Regions from separate parts of the Pantoea sp. PGP6 genome, predicted to be linked through region 2. Evidence: predicted binding sites of a transcription regulator. Region 2 holds the regulator's gene; each other region holds the start of a gene.

Region 1 (5,715 bases), 480 kb from region 2:
GATTTGGTGTTCCGCTGGCAGGGAAAATATTATCTGCTCGACTATAAGTCGAACTGGCTGGGAGAGAGCCACGCCGCGTATACCCCACAGGCGATGGCGCAGGCAATGATCGACCACCGCTACGATTTACAGTATCAGCTGTATACCCTGGCGCTGCATCGCTATCTTCAGCACCGTCTGCAGGATTATGATTATCAGCGCCACTTCGGCGGGGTGTTTTATCTGTTTTTACGCGGGATGGATGGCAGTTCGCCGGATAACGGTATTTTCGCCACCCGTCCCAGCGAAGCCTTTATTGAAGAGATTGATGCGTTGTTTGGTCATACCAGGGAGATGTCATGAGTGAAATGCTGAGCTTACTGCTTCAGGCGGTAGAGAAGCGTCTCCTGCGGCCGTTAGATATTCAGTTTGGCCGCCTGCTGGCGGATGAATCACAACCGGCGTTGCTGCTCGCGGCGGCCTGCGTCAGTGCGGAAGCGGGAGAAGGCCATGTCTGTCTGCCGCTGGATAACCTGAGCGAAGCGGGCCTGTTTGCGGGCCGTCAGCCCGCGCTGGCGCAGGCTCTGTGGCAGGCTGCCGGCGCGCCGGATGACTGGCCATCGCTGTTGGCCGGCTGGTCTGCGGTCAGTGACGGCAGCCTGATTACCCCCCTGGTACTCAGTAACCGCCGTCTCTATCTGCATCGTCTGTGGCACAGCGAGGGCAGAGTGGCGAGCTTCTTTGCCCTGCAGGAAGTGAAATCGCCGTTTGACGCCGAGGCGGCCAGTGAGGTGCTGAATACCCTGTTCGGCAATCGTCCGGATGACTGGCAGAAAATCGCCGCCGCTGTAGCGCTGACCCGCAAGACCGCCGTTATTTCCGGCGGGCCCGGCACCGGAAAAACCACTACGGTGGCCAAACTACTCGCCGCACTGATACGGCTTAATCCCAGCAACTTACGGATTCAGTTAGCCGCTCCAACCGGCAAAGCCGCGGCGCGGCTCACCGAATCGCTTGGCAACGCGTTGCAAAATTTAGCCGTCAGCGAGGAAGAACGTCAGCGCTTTCCGACGGAAGCGACCACGCTGCATCGACTGCTGGGCGCGCAGCCGGATACCCAGCGTCTGCGCTATCACGCCGGTAACCGGCTGCATCTCGATGTGCTGGTGGTCGATGAAGCTTCAATGGTCGATCTGTCGATGATGGCGAAGCTGATTGCCGCACTGCCGGCCCATGCGCGGGTAGTCTTCCTTGGCGATCGTGACCAGCTGGCTTCGGTCGAGGCGGGGGCCGTGCTGGGCGATATCTGTCGCTGTACCGAAAGCGGCTACAGTCTGGCACGTGCGGAACAGCTCGCATTGCTGACCGGGTGTGCGCTGCAGGGCAGTGACGATCGGCTGGCGCCTGCCGTTCGCGACAGTATCTGTCTGCTGCAAAAAAGTTACCGTTTTGACGCAAAATCGGGCATTGGCCAGCTGGCTCAGGCAATTAACCTCGGCGATGCACAGCAGGTGAAAGCGGTGTTCGCCGCAGGCTATCAGGATCTCAGCTATCAGCCGTTAACCAGTGGCGAAGCCTATCAGGCGATGCTGGATGATGTGGCGCAGGGCTATCAGCCTTATTTGCAGCTGATCCGGCAACAGGCATCACCGGCCGAGGTGCTGGCCGCCTTTGGCCGCTATCAGCTGCTGTGTGCGTTACGAGACGGGCCCTTTGGCGTTCAGGGTCTTAACCAGCGGGTTGAACAACGGCTGATGCAGCTGCAGCGAATCCGTCGCCCCGCGATCGGCGGGCGCTGGTATGCCGGACGACCGGTGATGATCACCCGTAACGACAGTGCGCTGGGGCTGTTCAACGGCGATATCGGCATTACGCTGCGCGACGAAGAGGGCAACCTGAAAGTCTTTTTCCCGTTGCCGGATGGCAGCATCAAAGCGATTCAGCCGAGCCGCTTGCCCTCGCATGAAACTGCCTGGGTGATGACGGTACACAAATCGCAGGGGTCGGAGTTTGAACATACTGCGCTGGTGATGCCAACCCAGTTTTTGCCGGTATTGACCCGTGAGCTGGTCTATACCGCGATTACTCGCGCCCGCAAACAGCTGACGCTCTACAGCGATCCTGGAGTGTTCCAGCGAGCCGTACAGCTGCAAACGCAGCGGCGTAGCGGTCTGGTTGAGCGGCTGGGCGAGGCAGGATAACCGGCAGGCAAACAGGGCCGGCGGTATTAACCGTCCGGCCCTGCTGGCGATTACAGCGTGTTTCGGCTCAGATCGGCCATCAGGACTTTTGAGCGGCGCTGATAGTTGTACATCTCTTTTTTACTCTCCGGCAGCGACTCAATATCAACCGGCGTAAAGCCGCGTTCCTGGAACCAGTGAATACTGCGGGTGGTTAACACAAACAGCTTTTGCAGCCCCATCTGACGCGCCTGCAACGCCACGCGCTGCAGCAACATTTCACCACGCGATGAACTGCGATAGTCGGGATGGACCGCCACGCAGGCCATCTCACCGATCTTCTCATCCATAAAGGGATAGAGCGCGGCACAGGCGATAGTCAGATTATCGCGCTGAATGATGGTGAATTTATCAATCTCCATTTCCAGCTGTTCACGTGAGCGACGCACCAGAATGCCCTGTTGCTCCAGCGGCCGGATCAGTTCGAGGATGCCGCCGATATCATTGATATTGGCACGACGGATTTGCTCAGCTGACTCCATCACAATCTGGGTGCCGATACCGTCGCGTGAGAACAGTTCCTGTAACAGCGCGCCATCTTCCTGATAGCTGATCAGATGGCTGCGACGCACGCCGCTGCGGCAGGCTTTAACCGCGCCGCGCAGGAAACGGACGGTGCCGGAAAGGTAATCACCGCTGCTTTCAATCTCGTCAATGCGCGCCTGGGCATCATTCGGGAACAGTTCGGAGATGATATTCCCTTCGCTGTCCAGTGCACCCTGTTCAGAGCAGAAGCCGATCATCTTTTCCGCTTTGAGTTTAATCGCCAGTTGGGTCGCAACCTCTTCCGAAGTGAGGTTGAAACTCTCACCGGTCACTGACACCGCCACCGGACCAAGCAGCACAATCGCATCGTTATCCAGCTGACGATGAATCGCCTCTTCATCGATACGACGAATACGCCCGCTGTGACAATAATCGACGCCATCATCGACACCCAGCGGCTGGGCAATAATGAAGTTGCCGCTGACCACATTGATATGCGCGCCCTGCAACGGGGTGTTGTTGAGACTCATCGAAAGACGGGCGGTGATATCTAACTGCAGACGACCGGCCGCCTGTTTCACCAGCTCCAGCGATTGCGCGTCGGTGACCCGGGTAAACTTGTGGTAGACCGGCTCAAGCTGGTGTTCAGCGAGGCTGGCATCAATTTGCGGACGGGCGCCATAGACCACGACCAGGCGGATACCGAGGCTGTGCAGCAGGCCTATATCGTTAACGATGCCCGAGAAGTTCTCATGCTCGATCGCTTCGCCGCCCAGCATGATGACAAACGTCTTACCCCGGTGGGCATTGATATAGGGAACGGTATGGCGAAAACCCTGAACCAGTTCAGTACTACGTTCCTTCACAGCCAGCCCTCAGTGAATGTTTATTCGGATTTTTTGTATTTTTATTCTTTTCGCTGCAATTTTGCAAGCGCTAATCCTGACGAAAATTTACGTTTTTTCGGGTGTCAAAGCCGCTAACAGCCTGCATTATTTAGGGTTTCCGGGGTGACATCACCTTCTGGATTGGATAAAGTTTTCGCCGCCATTTGATTAACTGGCGCTTTTTTAGACATTACACAGCAGCTGGAGCGGCATGTCGGATTTTAATTCCCACTTTTCACGCAGACGATTTTTACAAGGAACCGGCGCGTTACTGTTGTTAAGCGTCAGCCGGGTCGGTATGGCCGCTAAAAACCATATCGTCGCGGTACGCATCTGGCCGTCATCAACCTATTCCCGTATGACGCTGGAATCGAATGTGGCATTGAAGTACAAGCAGTTTGCCCTGAGTCATCCGGAACGGCTGGTGATCGATATTGAAGGTCTGCATCTCAATACGGTACTGAAAGGCGTCGATAAGCAGGTGAGGGTGGATGACCCCTTCATCAAAAATGCGCGTGTCGGCCAGTTTGACAGCAATACGGTGCGGGTGGTGCTGGAGCTAAAGCGCAGCGTAGCGCCGAAGATCTTTAACCTGTCGCCGGTGGCGGGGATCAATCACCGGCTGGTGGTGGATCTCTATCCGAGCAAGGATCAGGTTGAAGACGATCCGCTGCTGGCGTTGCTGAGGGATTATAACCAGGGCGATCTTGAGAAAGATGAAACGGTGCAGGCACCGCTACCGGGTAAAGCCGGGCGCGATCGTCCGATCATTATCATGATCGATCCCGGCCATGGCGGCGAAGATCCGGGCGCGCACGGCAAATATAAAACCCGTGAGAAAGATATTGTGCTGAAGATCGGCCGGCGGCTGAAAGCGTTAATCGATAAAGAGGCCAACATGAAGGCCTACATGACGCGCAATGAAGATGTGTTTATTCCGTTGCGCGTCAGAGTGGCCAAAGCCCGCAAGCAGCGCGCCGATCTGTTCGTCTCAATTCATGCCGATGCGTTCACCAGCCGGGCGGCGCGTGGTTCCTCGGTATTTGCACTCTCTACCAGCGGCGCGACCTCAGCCGCGGCCCGTTTCTTGGCTCAGACCCAGAATGAATCTGACCTGATTGGCGGCGTCAGTAAGAGCGGCGATCGTTATCTCGACCATACCATGTTCGATATGGTGCAGCGGCAGACCATCCATGACAGCCTGAAGTTCGGCAAAGAGGTGCTGCACCGTATGGGGCGGATCAACCATCTGCACAAGCGTACGGTGGATCAGGCCGGGTTTGCGGTTCTGAAAGCGCCGGATATTCCATCTATCCTGGTGGAAACGGCTTTTATCAGTAACGTGGAAGAAGAGCGTAAGTTGCGCACCACCCGTTATCAGCATCAGGTGGCAGAGGCGATTTTGCAGGGAATCAAGGCATACGTGCAGAGTGGGGCGGCGCTGGCGCACCGATAAAGGTTTGCGGGTAGCCTGTGCTATCCGCTGCTGCTTAACGTCAGGCAGCGATGAAGATGAAATCAGGAACGGCAGAAACAAAAAAACACCCTTTCAGGTGTTTAAATGAGTGGTTGCGGGGGCCGGATTTGAACCGACGACCTTCGGGTTATGAGCCCGACGAGCTACCAGGCTGCTCCACCCCGCGTCCGTATTACTCTTTGCACTTATTTTTGCGCTTAGCGTCTTTCACATTTCTACTTCGGTAAACTGCTACAGAAGTATTGGTTGCGGGGGCCGGATTTGAACCGACGACCTTCGGGTTATGAGCCCGACGAGCTACCAGGCTGCTCCACCCCGCGTCCGTATTGCGCTTAGCGACTTTCACATTGTCACTTCTGTAAACTGCTGCAGAAGTATTGGTTGCGGGGGCCGGATTTGAACCGACGACCTTCGGGTTATGAGCCCGACGAGCTACCAGGCTGCTCCACCCCGCGTCCGTGGATGCGCACTATACTCCGCGCGTTATTTGATGCAACCCCTTTTTGCACATAAAGGTCAAATTTACAGTCAGTTGCTGAAGGAATCAACCATCTGGCGAATTATTGAACTGATGGCAAAGGGGAGAAAGCGGATGGATTTCATTCTGTCGGGCGCTTTGCTATCGTCGCGGGACGAACATTTATAA
Region 2 (5,715 bases):
CGGCGCTGGCAGCGGGTTGTACCGGCATCATCAAACCGGCGAATAATACGCCGCTCTCGGCCTTCGCACTGCTGGCGCTGGCGAAACAGGCGGGCGTGCCGGATGGTGTGCTCAACGCGGTGGCAGGTGATACGCATGCCATCAGCGACGCCATCATGGCCAGTAAAGCCGTGCGTAAAATCTCGTTCACTGGTTCGACAGCGGTCGGCAAGCTGCTGATGCGCAATGCCGCAGAAACCATGAAAAAGGTTTCAATGGAGCTGGGAGGCAACGCGCCTTATATCGTGTTCGAGGATGCGGACATTGATGCGGCGGTGCAGGGCGCCATCGCTAACAAATTCCGAAATGCTGGCCAGGTCTGCGTCAGCGTTAACCGCTTCTACATTCATAACGCCATCTATGACCGTTTTACTCGCCAGCTGGCAGAGGAAGTGAACAAGCTGAAAGTCGGCAACGGCATGGACGAAGGGGTGATCGTCGGGCCGCTGATTGAAGCCTCTGCGCTGGAAAAAGTGGAGCAGCACGTGCAGGACGCGGTCGCCAAAGGCGGTAAACTGCTGGCAGGCGGTGAACGCCACGCGCTGGGCGGCAACTTCTGGCAACCAACGGTAATTACCGAGGCGCACGAAGAGATGCAGCTGGCGCAGGAAGAGACCTTTGGCCCGGTCGCCGCCTGCTTCCGTTTTGATGAAGAAGATGAGGTGATCCGCCGTGCCAACGACACGCCATTCGGTCTGGCGGCCTACTTCTACACCCAGAATTTGCAGCGGGTATTCCGCGTCTCTGCCGCGCTGGAAAGCGGCATGATCGGCATTAATGAATGTGCCGTATCGACCGAACTGGCGCCGTTTGGTGGCGTGAAAGAGTCTGGCCTGGGCCGCGAAGGTTCAGTGCTGGGCATGGAAGAGTATCTGGAGGTCAAAGCGCTGCACCTGGGCGGTTTGGGCTAGCGGATATGAACGGGCGGCGCGGGTCGCCCGCAGACGGAGGATGGGAGCCGTCAGCATGAAAACCGAGCGTTTTGATTTCAATGAGATCGTCGATCAGGCCCACTTCTTTCGCCAGTTCAGCGAGCGCTTTGCGCTGGAGGAGCGGCGGATCTGCGACCTGGATGGATTATGGGATGTGGTCACTGGCGAATCATTGCCGATGCCGCTGGAAATTGAGTTTGTGAACCTGGGGAAAGGGCAGCGACGACGTTATGGCGCGCTGATTCTGCTATTTGATGAAGCGGAAGAGGAGCTGGAAGGCCAGCTGCATTTTAACGTCAGATGAAAAAGGGCCCCGGCGAGCGGGGCCAAAGGGTTCGTCATAAATCTGACGAGGAATTACTTATACAGCTGAGCGGTGAAGTGATAGTTATCACCGGTGCGCGCTTCAATCACTTTATAAGCGCTGGCACCCTGTTCATCGGCTTTCTGAGACAGCTCAGCGCGATAATCCATGGGGGCACCCGCTGTACCGCTGATGGTTACGGTGCCCGCAGGCTGCAGATTCTGCGCTTGCTCGCCGGTTACCAGCTGCGCGGCAGATGCGCCGAACGCCATAACGGAAAGCAGGCTGACTGTAGCGATGGTTGTTTTGATTTTCATTTTTCGTCTCCTCAATACGTTCAACAACCTGCGGTGAAAAGAAGAAGCGGGTCGTCGACTCTTGTCTCTCATGCGCCTTTCACGGCGTCATAACGGTTAATTATTTATACAGCTCAGCGGTGACGTGATAGGTGTCGTCCTGGTTGTTTTCGATGATGCGATAGTGGCTGGCACCCTGAGCATCGGCTTTCTCAGACAGGACCTGACGGATATTGGTCTGATCGCCGTCCCGACCGCTGACGCTGATGGTCTGGTTCATCGGTTGCAGATTCTGGCTCTGTGCCTGCTGGTTTGAGACCAGGCTGGCTGCGCTGGCACCGACTGAGAACACGGAGGCCAGACTGAGTACGGCAATAGCAAATGTAGTTTTCATGATCAACTCTCCTGAAACTGTGTTGCCTCATCCCACCGAGGCGCATAACCGCGCGTCAAAAAGTGGGCTGCTGGCGATATTGGGTTGCGCTGGGCTTAGTTGTACAGACGGGCGGTAGCGTGATAGTTACCGTTGTTGTAAGCCTCAATCACGCGGTAGGCTTTTGCACCCTGCTGATCGGCTTTTTCGCTCAGCTGCTGATTAATTTCCATCGGTGAGCCCGCTACGCCGCTGACGCTAATGGTACCCGCCGGTTGCAGATCCTGCGCCTGCGCAGCGGTGACAGATTCTGCTGCTACAGCACCAAAAGAGAGGGCAGAGAGAATGCTCAGGGTTGCGATAGTAGTTTTTACGTTCATGTATTTTTCCTCGTCGTCAATTTTTATCTTTTTAGTTGGTGTGATTTGCATCACGAAAAGAAGTATAGAACTAATAACGGAAGAAATTAATACCCCGCTAATAATGTTTTTTTGTGATTCTTTATCCTTATGGCTACTTTTAATAACTCAACGTTATAAAAAACGGCGGAAAAATGACCTTTTCGCTGTTTTTTATTGCAAAAACAGGCAGATAAATCACTTTATCTTTTTGTGCGAAAATACGTGGTCGATCAGACTGGTCTTTGATTTAGATCTGGGTAATGTCGCCAGAGTGGTGATGTAAAGCAGTGTAAAATACCGCAAAAGGTTAAGCAGACCAAAAGGTATGACCAATATTCGCATTGGCGAAAGCAGGACAGAGTTCGGATTAACTGTTTGATCTACTGGAGAATAGGGCAGGGTAAGTGGCAGGGCGAGCAGAAAGGGCGGTTGAACGGTCGCGTGAGGCCCGATCAACCGCTCTGTTATCAGAGTTCCTGTTCAAACAGGTTAAGAATCGCCCCGTGCAGCTGCTTAACCGTAAAGTCGCGCGCGCGGGTGATAAAGATGGTGTCATCGCCAGCGATGGTGCCGAGGATGCCTTCCGATTTACCCAGTGAGTCGAGCAGGCGCGCAATCAGCTGCGCAGCGCCTGGGCTGGTATGAATCACCACTAGCGCATCATTGTAATCGATGTCGAGAACCAGGTTTTTTAACGGGCTGGTGGTGGTAGGCACGCCAAGCTCGGCGGGCAAGCAGTAAACCATCTCCATCTTGGCATTGCGGGTGCGTACCGCGCCAAACTTGGTCAGCATACGAGAAACCTTTGACTGGTTAATGTTCTCGAAGCCTTCATCCTGGAGCGCCTGAACGATTTCGCCCTGGGAACTGAATTTTTCTTCTTTTAATAAGGCTTTGAAAGCCTTGATCAGATCGTCTTGTTTCGATGGGTTTCGCATAGGTTACCAATAAATAGAGGGAATAACCGCACATCCGCCCGCGGCAGAGTGGTGATTATGCATTTAAATGCATTTTTATGCAATCGGTTGATTGATGAGCAGGGTTCGGGCGGCTAGCGGGCGGCGATAATAGCAAAGAAATCGTCTCAGACCAAAACCCCTGTCACAGCACCGAAAGGCGAAGGTTGCAAAGTTGTTATATTATTGGTGGTGTAGTAACAGAAAACGCACGTAGCCGTTCTCTGTCTGCCGACGGCAAAGTTGTCGGTCATTCAGGTATTAAGATGATATGTAACTTTTGAATCCGGAGATCACGTGTGAAAATACGTAGAATTAACAACGGATACGCGTCATCACCTGAGCTGTTGATTAAGGTCTGACACAGATGGAATTCCGGCTCTTCTCTGCCCCACCTTAATAAGGAGTTAAGAATGAAAGTTGCCGTACTCGGTGCCGCTGGCGGCATAGGCCAGGCGCTCGCACTTCTACTCAAAACCCAGCTTCCCGCAGGTTCAGAACTTTCACTGTATGACATCGCGCCGGTAACGCCGGGCGTTGCCGTCGATCTCAGCCATATTCCTACTGCGGTGGCTATCAAGGGATTTAGTGGAGAAGACGCCACGCCAGCATTGCAGGGTGCCGATGTGGTACTGATCTCCGCCGGTGTGGCACGTAAGCCCGGTATGGACCGCGCCGACCTGTTCAACGTTAACGCTGGCATTGTGCGCAACCTGATTGATCAGGTGGCGACCACCGCGCCAAAAGCGTTAATCGGCGTGATCACCAACCCGGTCAATACCACGGTGGCGATTGCGGCTGAAGTCCTGAAAAAACACGGCGTCTACGACAAAAATCGGCTGTTCGGTGTTACCACGCTGGATATCATTCGCGCCAATACTTTTGTCGCGGCGTTAAAAGGCAAGCAACCGGGTGAGATTGAGGTACCGGTTATCGGCGGCCATTCCGGCGTGACCATCCTGCCGCTGTTGTCGCAGGTGCCAGGCGTCAGCTTCAGCGAGCAGGAAGTGGCTGATCTCACTAAACGCATCCAGAATGCCGGGACCGAAGTGGTAGAGGCCAAAGCCGGTGGCGGTTCTGCTACGCTGTCGATGGGTCAGGCTGCGGCACGCTTCGGTTTATCGCTGGTGCGGGCGCTTAACGGCGAGGCCAACGTGGTGGAGTGTGCTTATGTTGAAGGGGACGGCGAATATGCGCGTTTCTTCTCACAGCCGCTGCTGTTGGGCAAAAATGGCATTGCCGAACGCAAATCGATTGGTAGCCTGAGCCCATTCGAGCAGCAGGCGCTGAACGGTATGCTGGAGACGCTGAAGAAAGATATTGAGCAGGGCGAAACGTTCGTGAAGCAGTAATCACCGCGTAAACCCAACAACGCCCGGCTAAGCCGGGCGTTGTCGTTTACAGGCCGCCCGATTTATAGGCGCGTGCGGCCGGTGCCCCATTGCTGGCCGGCAGCTTCTTGCCCAGTGTTTCCATCCGCATCTGGAATGGCGGGAACGGCATCTCAATGCCGTGCTGCTCAAATCCGCTCAGAATCAGCTGATGCAGTTCGTGACGCAGCGGCATGCGATGTCCCATCTCTGCTGCATGCACGCGCAGTTCAAACAGCTGGATCCCCTGCTGTAAATCGACCAGAAACGCCTCAGGCGGCGGCGTATCCAGTACATAGCTGCAGCGTTCAGCAGCCTGTTTCAGGATGGTGGTCACCTGTTCACTGCTCACCTTCGCTGGCGCAGGAATGGTCAGCACCACGCGCGTCACCGAATCTGACAGCGACCAGTTAACGAACTGCTCGGTGATAAAGGCCTTATTCGGCACGATGATCTCTTTGCGGTCCCAGTCGGTAATGGTCGTAGCGCGCGTATTGATGCGGGTAATGCTGCCGGTCAGCTCGCGAATGGTGACGGTATCGCCGATGCGAATCGGTTTCTCAAACAGGATGATCAGACCCGAGATAAAGTTGGCGAAAATTTCCTGCAAACCAAAACCCAGTCCGACACCCAGCGCGGCCACCAGCCATTGCAACTTCGACCACTCAATGCCGATCAGCGAGAAGCCAATCAGCCCGCCAATCAGCAACAGCAGATATTTGGTCAGCGTGGTGATGGCGTAGCCGGTACCGGGCGTCAGGTTAAGGTGCTGCAGCAGTGCCAGCTCCAGCAGCGCCGGCATATTACGCACCAGCTGAGTAGTGATAATAAACACCAGAATCGCGATCAGCACCGACCCCAGCGTGATCGGCTGAATAGACTCCACGCCCTGCACCGAGGTGCTGACATCCCACAGCTGAATATTCTCCAGAAAGCCGAACGCGGAGTGAATCTCCGACCACAGTACGATCACCGACACCAGCGCAATCAGCGTCAGGATTGAGCGCACCAGCCGCAGTGACTGGGCACTGATGGCATCCAGAT
Region 3 (5,715 bases), 3.3 Mb from region 2:
GGTCACCGGTATAGCTCAGTGCGCCAGTATAGATCGCCGCAATGGTTCGTTTATCCTGGGTTTGCAGGGCAATGCTGTCCGGCGAATCGTGGCGTATCGTTTTGGTCACATAAGCCAAATCCAGCCGCACATTCTGCAGGTTCAGCGCGCCGCTATAGCCTGAGTAACTGTTACGCGACAGGCGGTTAGTGTTGGTCAGCACGCCAATGTTTTTTAACTCCTGCCAGCCCGCTTTCCCTTCGAACCCCGCCTGCCTGTCGCCCAGTTTCACTTTCAGATAGCGCTGGCCAAACTTGCTAAAGCCGTGTGCGTCCGCTTTTTGCTGATTACCGCCGCTGTCGTAAAGCAGACCGCGCGAGGCAAAGTTGTCGCTGGCCCCCAGCCTGATTACGCGGGTATAGGTTGCATCGAAACCCAGCCAGTCCCACAGATAGCCGGAACGATAATCCAGACTTGCCGCCTGCCCCCAGGCGTTATGAACGGTGGTAGGGTGTGTTGCGTTTTCCTTGAGATATTTCCAGTAATTGCGCAGCCTGAGATCGAGCTGCGAATCGTGCAGGAAAGCATTGTCAGAGAGCGCAGGCGCATCGGAATAATCGGCCCACGCCACAGACGGCGGAAAAAACAGTGGAATAAATAACAGAATACAGGTCCTTCCCCTCATTTTAAGACTCCTTCCATTAAATGCGTGTTAGCAAAATTGGCAGTCCGGAATAAGGTGTCTGACCTGTTTTCCGTCTGTACCAGGCGCAAAAAAAAACCTGATTCACACTCCCTCTCTGGCAAAGAGAAAGTGTAAATCAGGTTTTGCTTAAAATAATAACAACCCTAATTCGGCAAGGGCAATATACTTATTCCGCAGAGAAAAAACAGCAGAGAAAAAACATTCTGTGAGGGATGACGCAAATAATATTTAGCGAAAGTTACTAAGCCGCATTAACTTAATAATTAACGTTTACATGATTATTATTAACTAAATCAAACCGGTTCAATTTAAAAAAATAAACGGCCGCCGTAACAGCGCCGTTTACTTTTATCAGAATGCCGGTAACCCGCTGTGAAAACGTAGTTCGCTGTCCGGTTCGCTGATTAAGCGCGCTTCGGTTGCCCCGATCGCCTGTACCCTGGGCGCGATATCCTTCGCGGATATTCGGGCCGCCAGGGTTAAATAGTCCTGATAGTGACGCGCTTCCGATCGCAGCAGTGAGATATAAAAGCTCTCCAGATCCGCATCCAGCCACGGCGCCAGACTGGCAAACCGCTCACAGGATCGCGCTTCAATATAGGCACCGCAAATCAGCTTATCCACCAGCGTCTCTGGCTCATGGGTGGTGACCTCACGCAGCAGCGATTTCGCGTAGCGGCTGGACGTGATCTTCTGATAGACCAGCCCGCGCGACTGCATAATTTCCCATACCTGATAAAAGTGATGCAGCTCTTCTTTAATCAGCAGCACCATCTTTTCCACCAGATCATCCGCCCACGGCAGTTCATTACGGACGATGATGCGTTTGGTGAGATTTTTATGCGCATTGATAAAGTCGCTGTCGCCATCTTCGCGGAAGATAAAATCTTCGTACGGTTTCAGCCAGCCGAGAATCGCCTCACCGCTGGGTTTGTCGGCCACATATTTGCGGATCAACCACACCGCGGTCTGCGCGGCTTTCAGCTCGCACACCAGGTGATCGGTTAATAACAGGGTCAGATTTTCCGGTTTACGCGCCTCATCAATCCAGGCCTGGGGCGTACGGCAGTGCAGAAACTGATAAATCGGTTCAAGTAACGGTGCGTAGTTCATGGTGTTAAAACGAGGCTGGAAAAGAAGAGAGGCGGAGAATTCCCCGCCCTGCGCGACTTAGTGGCGAATGCCGTTATCATCTTCATCGTCGATGGCGTCTTCGTCATCTTCATCTTCGGCGTCCGGGTCTTCGAAGTAGGTGCCCCAGCCGTCGTAGTCGACATTGTATTTACCGATCAGGTTCACCAGTTGCTCAACCTGCACATCAATCAGCTCTGGCTTGAGCGCCGATTCGCTGATGATGTCAACGCACATCACGGTGGTACCATCTTCCAGTTCCAGCTCTTCCGGCTCGGTCACTTCATAACCCAGCTTAAAGGCGTCAACCGCGGCCTTTTCCAGTGAATCGAAGTTGTTGCACGAGAGATGGTGCTCGATGGTATAAAGCGCATCGGGATCGCTGCCATCCTCCAGCAGCTCTTCAATGATCAGGCGCGTCTCTTCACGCTGCTCTTCCAATAATGCTTCATATGCCATGACGATGTCCTCTCTGAGTTCGGCAATAAACAATTATTTTCCCACACTGCCTGTCGCGCCACTACACAAAACGAAAAGTTTATTCTCATCGGGCTTGAAAATGCATATTCATACGGTTAGATTGAATTTTAATTCACTTTATATGGTTACCGGAGTGTTGTATGAGTCAGCTGTATCAGCGCCATTTCCTCAGGCTACTGGATTTTACCCCGGCCGAAATTGATTACCTGCTTAGCCTTGCGGCTGAATTAAAACACGCTAAAAAAAGTGGCAGTGAAGTCCCCTCCCTGAAAGGCAAAAACATCGCGCTCATCTTCGAAAAAGACTCGACCCGTACCCGATGCTCTTTCGAAGTTGCCGCTTACGATCAGGGCGCTAACGTTACTTATCTCGGCCCAAGCGGCAGCCAGATTGGCCATAAAGAGTCGATGCGCGATACCGCGCGGGTGCTGGGCCGGATGTACGATGGCATTCAGTATCGCGGTTACGGCCAGGCGCTGGTGGAAACCCTGGCTGAGCATGCTGGCGTGCCGGTGTGGAACGGCCTGACCACGGAGTTTCATCCGACCCAGTTACTGGCCGATCTGCTGACAATGCAGGAGCACCTGCCGGGTAAAAAGCTCAGCCAGATGACGCTGGTCTACGTCGGCGATGCGCGTAACAACATGGGCAACACCATGCTGGAAGCGGCGGCGCTGGTCGGGCTGGATCTGCGGCTGGTGGCACCGCAAAGCTGCTGGCCAGAGGCCGCGCTGGTAGAACAGTGTCGCAAAGTCGCGCAGCAGACCGGCGGTAAAATTACCCTCACCGATAATATTGCCGACGGCGTCAACGGCGCTGACTTCATCTACACCGACGTCTGGGTATCGATGGGCGAAGCCAAAGCAGTGTGGGAAGAGCGCATCGCCCTGCTGCGAAATTATCAGGTCAACCAGGCGATGCTCGATCTGACCCACAATCCTGAGGTGAAGTTCCTGCACTGTCTGCCCGCTTTCCATGACGATCAGACCACGCTGGGCCGGCAGATGGCGGAACAGTACGATCTGCATAATGGCATGGAAGTGAGCAACGAGGTGTTTGAGTCGCCGCACAGCATCGTGTTTGATCAGGCGGAAAACCGCATGCACACCATCAAAGCGGTGATGGTGGCGACGCTCGGTCAGCGCTGACCCGCTGCGTCAGATTGCCGGTCTGTCTGCGTGCCAGTCAGGCCGTGCCGGAGCGGGCGCAAACGATTCCCTCGGGCACGATTTTTCCTTGCTGCCCGGCCGCGAATGGGTATAATGCGCCACAATTTGCCGGAGGAAATATGCTACAGCGCAGCGGACAATTTGACGCTCAATCACGCCTGACCGCAGGCGGCGCCGCTGTTTCTTTCGGTCATCGACCCGATCATAAAAAAGCCCCTTAAGCAGGGGCTTTTTTTTGTCCGCAATCCGGCCGCGCAGAGGAGAAAGCTATGGCTAACCCGCTATATCGCAAGCACATTATTTCGATCAACGACCTCAGCCGTGACGAGCTGGAACTGGTGCTGCATACCGCTGCACAGCTCAAAGCGCATCCGCAGCCGGAACTGCTGAAGCACAACGTGATCGCCAGCTGCTTCTTTGAAGCCTCGACCCGCACCCGCTTGTCGTTTGAAACGGCGATTCATCGGCTCGGCGCATCGGCGGTAGGTTTTGCCGACGGCAGCAACACCTCGCTGGGGAAAAAGGGCGAAACTCTGGCCGACACCATTTCGGTGATCAGCACCTATGTCGATGCGATTGTGATGCGTCATCCGCAGGAGGGTGCGGCGCGGCTGGCGACCGAGTTCTCCGGCGGCGTGCCGGTTCTCAACGCCGGTGACGGTGCCAACCAGCATCCGACCCAGACGCTGCTCGATCTCTTCACCATTCAGGAGACCCAGAGTCGCCTGAACCAGCTGAATGTGGCGATGGTCGGCGACCTGAAATATGGCCGCACCGTCCATTCCCTGACCCAGGCGCTGGCGAAGTTTGACGGCAACCGCTTCTTCTTTATCGCCCCTGATGCGCTGGCGATGCCGGCTTACATCACCGATATGCTGGATGAGAAAAACATTGTCTGGTCACGGCACGACAGCTTTGAAGAGGTGATGCCGCAGCTCGACATTCTCTACATGACGCGGGTACAGAAAGAGCGTCTCGACCCGTCGGAATATGCCAACGTCAAAGCGCAGTTTATTCTGCGGGCGTCCGACCTGGCGACGGCACGTGACAACATGAAAGTGCTTCATCCGCTGCCGCGCATCGACGAAATCACTACCGATGTCGATAAAACCCCTTACGCCTGGTACTTCCAGCAGGCCGGGAACGGCATCTACGCCCGCCAGGCTCTGCTGGCGTTAGTATTAAACAGCGAACTCGCCCTGTAAGGAGATCCTCAGATGACACATGACAACAAATTGCAGGTCGAAGCGATCAAGCGCGGCACGGTCATCGACCATATCCCGGCGCAGGTCGGCTTTAAGCTGCTCTCCCTGTTCCGTCTGACCGAAACCGATCAGCGCATCACCATTGGCCTGAATCTGCCGTCAGGTGAGATGGGGCGTAAGGATCTGATCAAGATTGAAAACACCTTTCTGACCGACGATCAGGTCAATCAGCTGGCGGTCTATGCACCGCATGCCACGGTCAACCGCATCGACGATTATGAAGTGGTGGCGAAGATCGCCCCGACGCTGCCGGAGCACGTTGAGCGGGTGCTGACCTGCCCGAACAGCAACTGCATCAGCCGCAGCGAGCCGGTCTTCTCCAGTTTTGCGGTCAAGCAGCGCGCCGATGATGTCCACCTGAAGTGCAAATATTGTGAAAAAGAGTTCGCGCGCCATGTGGTGCTGGGTCACTGGTAATCGTTCCGGCCAACCCTATAATGGTCAGCACCGGCGGGCTCACCGCCCTACTGTCTTATTCAAGGAGCAATAATGTCTCGTGAAATCAGTACCGAAAAAGCCCCTGCCGCTATCGGCCCTTATGTTCAGGGTGTCGATCTCGGCAGCATGATCATCACCTCCGGCCAGATTCCGGTCGATCCCGCCACTGGCCTGGTGGCCGATGATGTGACCGCCCAGGCGCGTCAGTCACTGGATAACGTAAAAGCGATTGTTGAAGCGGCTGGCCTGCAGGTCGGAGATATCGTGAAAACCACGGTTTTCGTCAAGGATCTGAATGATTTCGCTACGGTGAATGCGGCCTATGAAGCGTTCTTCACCGAGCATCAGGCGGCGTTCCCGGCCCGGTCCTGTGTCGAAGTAGCGCGTCTGCCGAAAGATGTGAAGATTGAAATTGAGGCCATTGCCGTTCGTCGCTAACTGACAACGGCGGCGTAGCCGCCTCTCTGCCTGCGACGGCAGGAGGCGGCCAGCGGATTAGCGCTTAGCCGGTCGCCATAGCCACAACAGCGCGATGGCCAGCGCGAAC

The links. Region 2 encodes ArgR, which controls arginine synthesis, uptake and breakdown. Its sites were predicted from a motif close to ANTGAATAAAAATACANT; they were not measured.
Region 1: argA (amino-acid N-acetyltransferase) is a predicted target of ArgR. The motif match lies at 3,604-3,621, and genes of this name have one in related genera.
Region 3: argF (ornithine carbamoyltransferase) is a predicted target of ArgR. The motif match lies at 2,396-2,413, and genes of this name have one in related genera.

What each region holds. Positions count from the first base shown of each region.
Region 1 is NZ_JBQBMA010000001.1:996,453-1,002,167, forward strand. Features, by position in the region: gene recB (exodeoxyribonuclease V subunit beta) at 1-342, shown strand, start outside; gene recD (exodeoxyribonuclease V subunit alpha) at 339-2,180, shown strand; gene argA (amino-acid N-acetyltransferase) at 2,231-3,571, opposite strand; gene amiC (N-acetylmuramoyl-L-alanine amidase AmiC) at 3,804-5,048, shown strand; tRNA gene ACLIBF_RS04840 (tRNA-Met) at 5,159-5,235, opposite strand; tRNA gene ACLIBF_RS04845 (tRNA-Met) at 5,313-5,389, opposite strand; tRNA gene ACLIBF_RS04850 (tRNA-Met) at 5,448-5,524, opposite strand.
Region 2 is NZ_JBQBMA010000001.1:515,688-521,402, forward strand. Features, by position in the region: gene ACLIBF_RS02490 (NAD-dependent succinate-semialdehyde dehydrogenase) at 1-950, shown strand, start outside; gene ACLIBF_RS02495 (barstar family protein) at 1,006-1,275, shown strand; gene yhcN (peroxide/acid stress response protein YhcN) at 1,329-1,592, opposite strand; gene ACLIBF_RS02505 (YdgH/BhsA/McbA-like domain containing protein) at 1,693-1,965, opposite strand; gene yhcN (peroxide/acid stress response protein YhcN) at 2,061-2,324, opposite strand; gene argR (transcriptional regulator ArgR) at 2,813-3,283, opposite strand; gene mdh (malate dehydrogenase) at 3,715-4,653, shown strand; gene mscM (miniconductance mechanosensitive channel MscM) at 4,700-5,715, opposite strand, start outside.
Region 3 is NZ_JBQBMA010000001.1:3,794,073-3,799,787, forward strand. Features, by position in the region: gene ACLIBF_RS18445 (OprD family outer membrane porin) at 1-664, opposite strand, end outside; gene miaE (tRNA isopentenyl-2-thiomethyl-A-37 hydroxylase MiaE) at 1,037-1,798, opposite strand; gene rraB (ribonuclease E inhibitor RraB) at 1,856-2,275, opposite strand; gene argF (ornithine carbamoyltransferase) at 2,437-3,444, shown strand; gene pyrB (aspartate carbamoyltransferase) at 3,735-4,670, shown strand; gene pyrI (aspartate carbamoyltransferase regulatory subunit) at 4,683-5,147, shown strand; gene ridA (2-iminobutanoate/2-iminopropanoate deaminase) at 5,220-5,606, shown strand; gene lplT (lysophospholipid transporter LplT) at 5,664-5,715, opposite strand, start outside.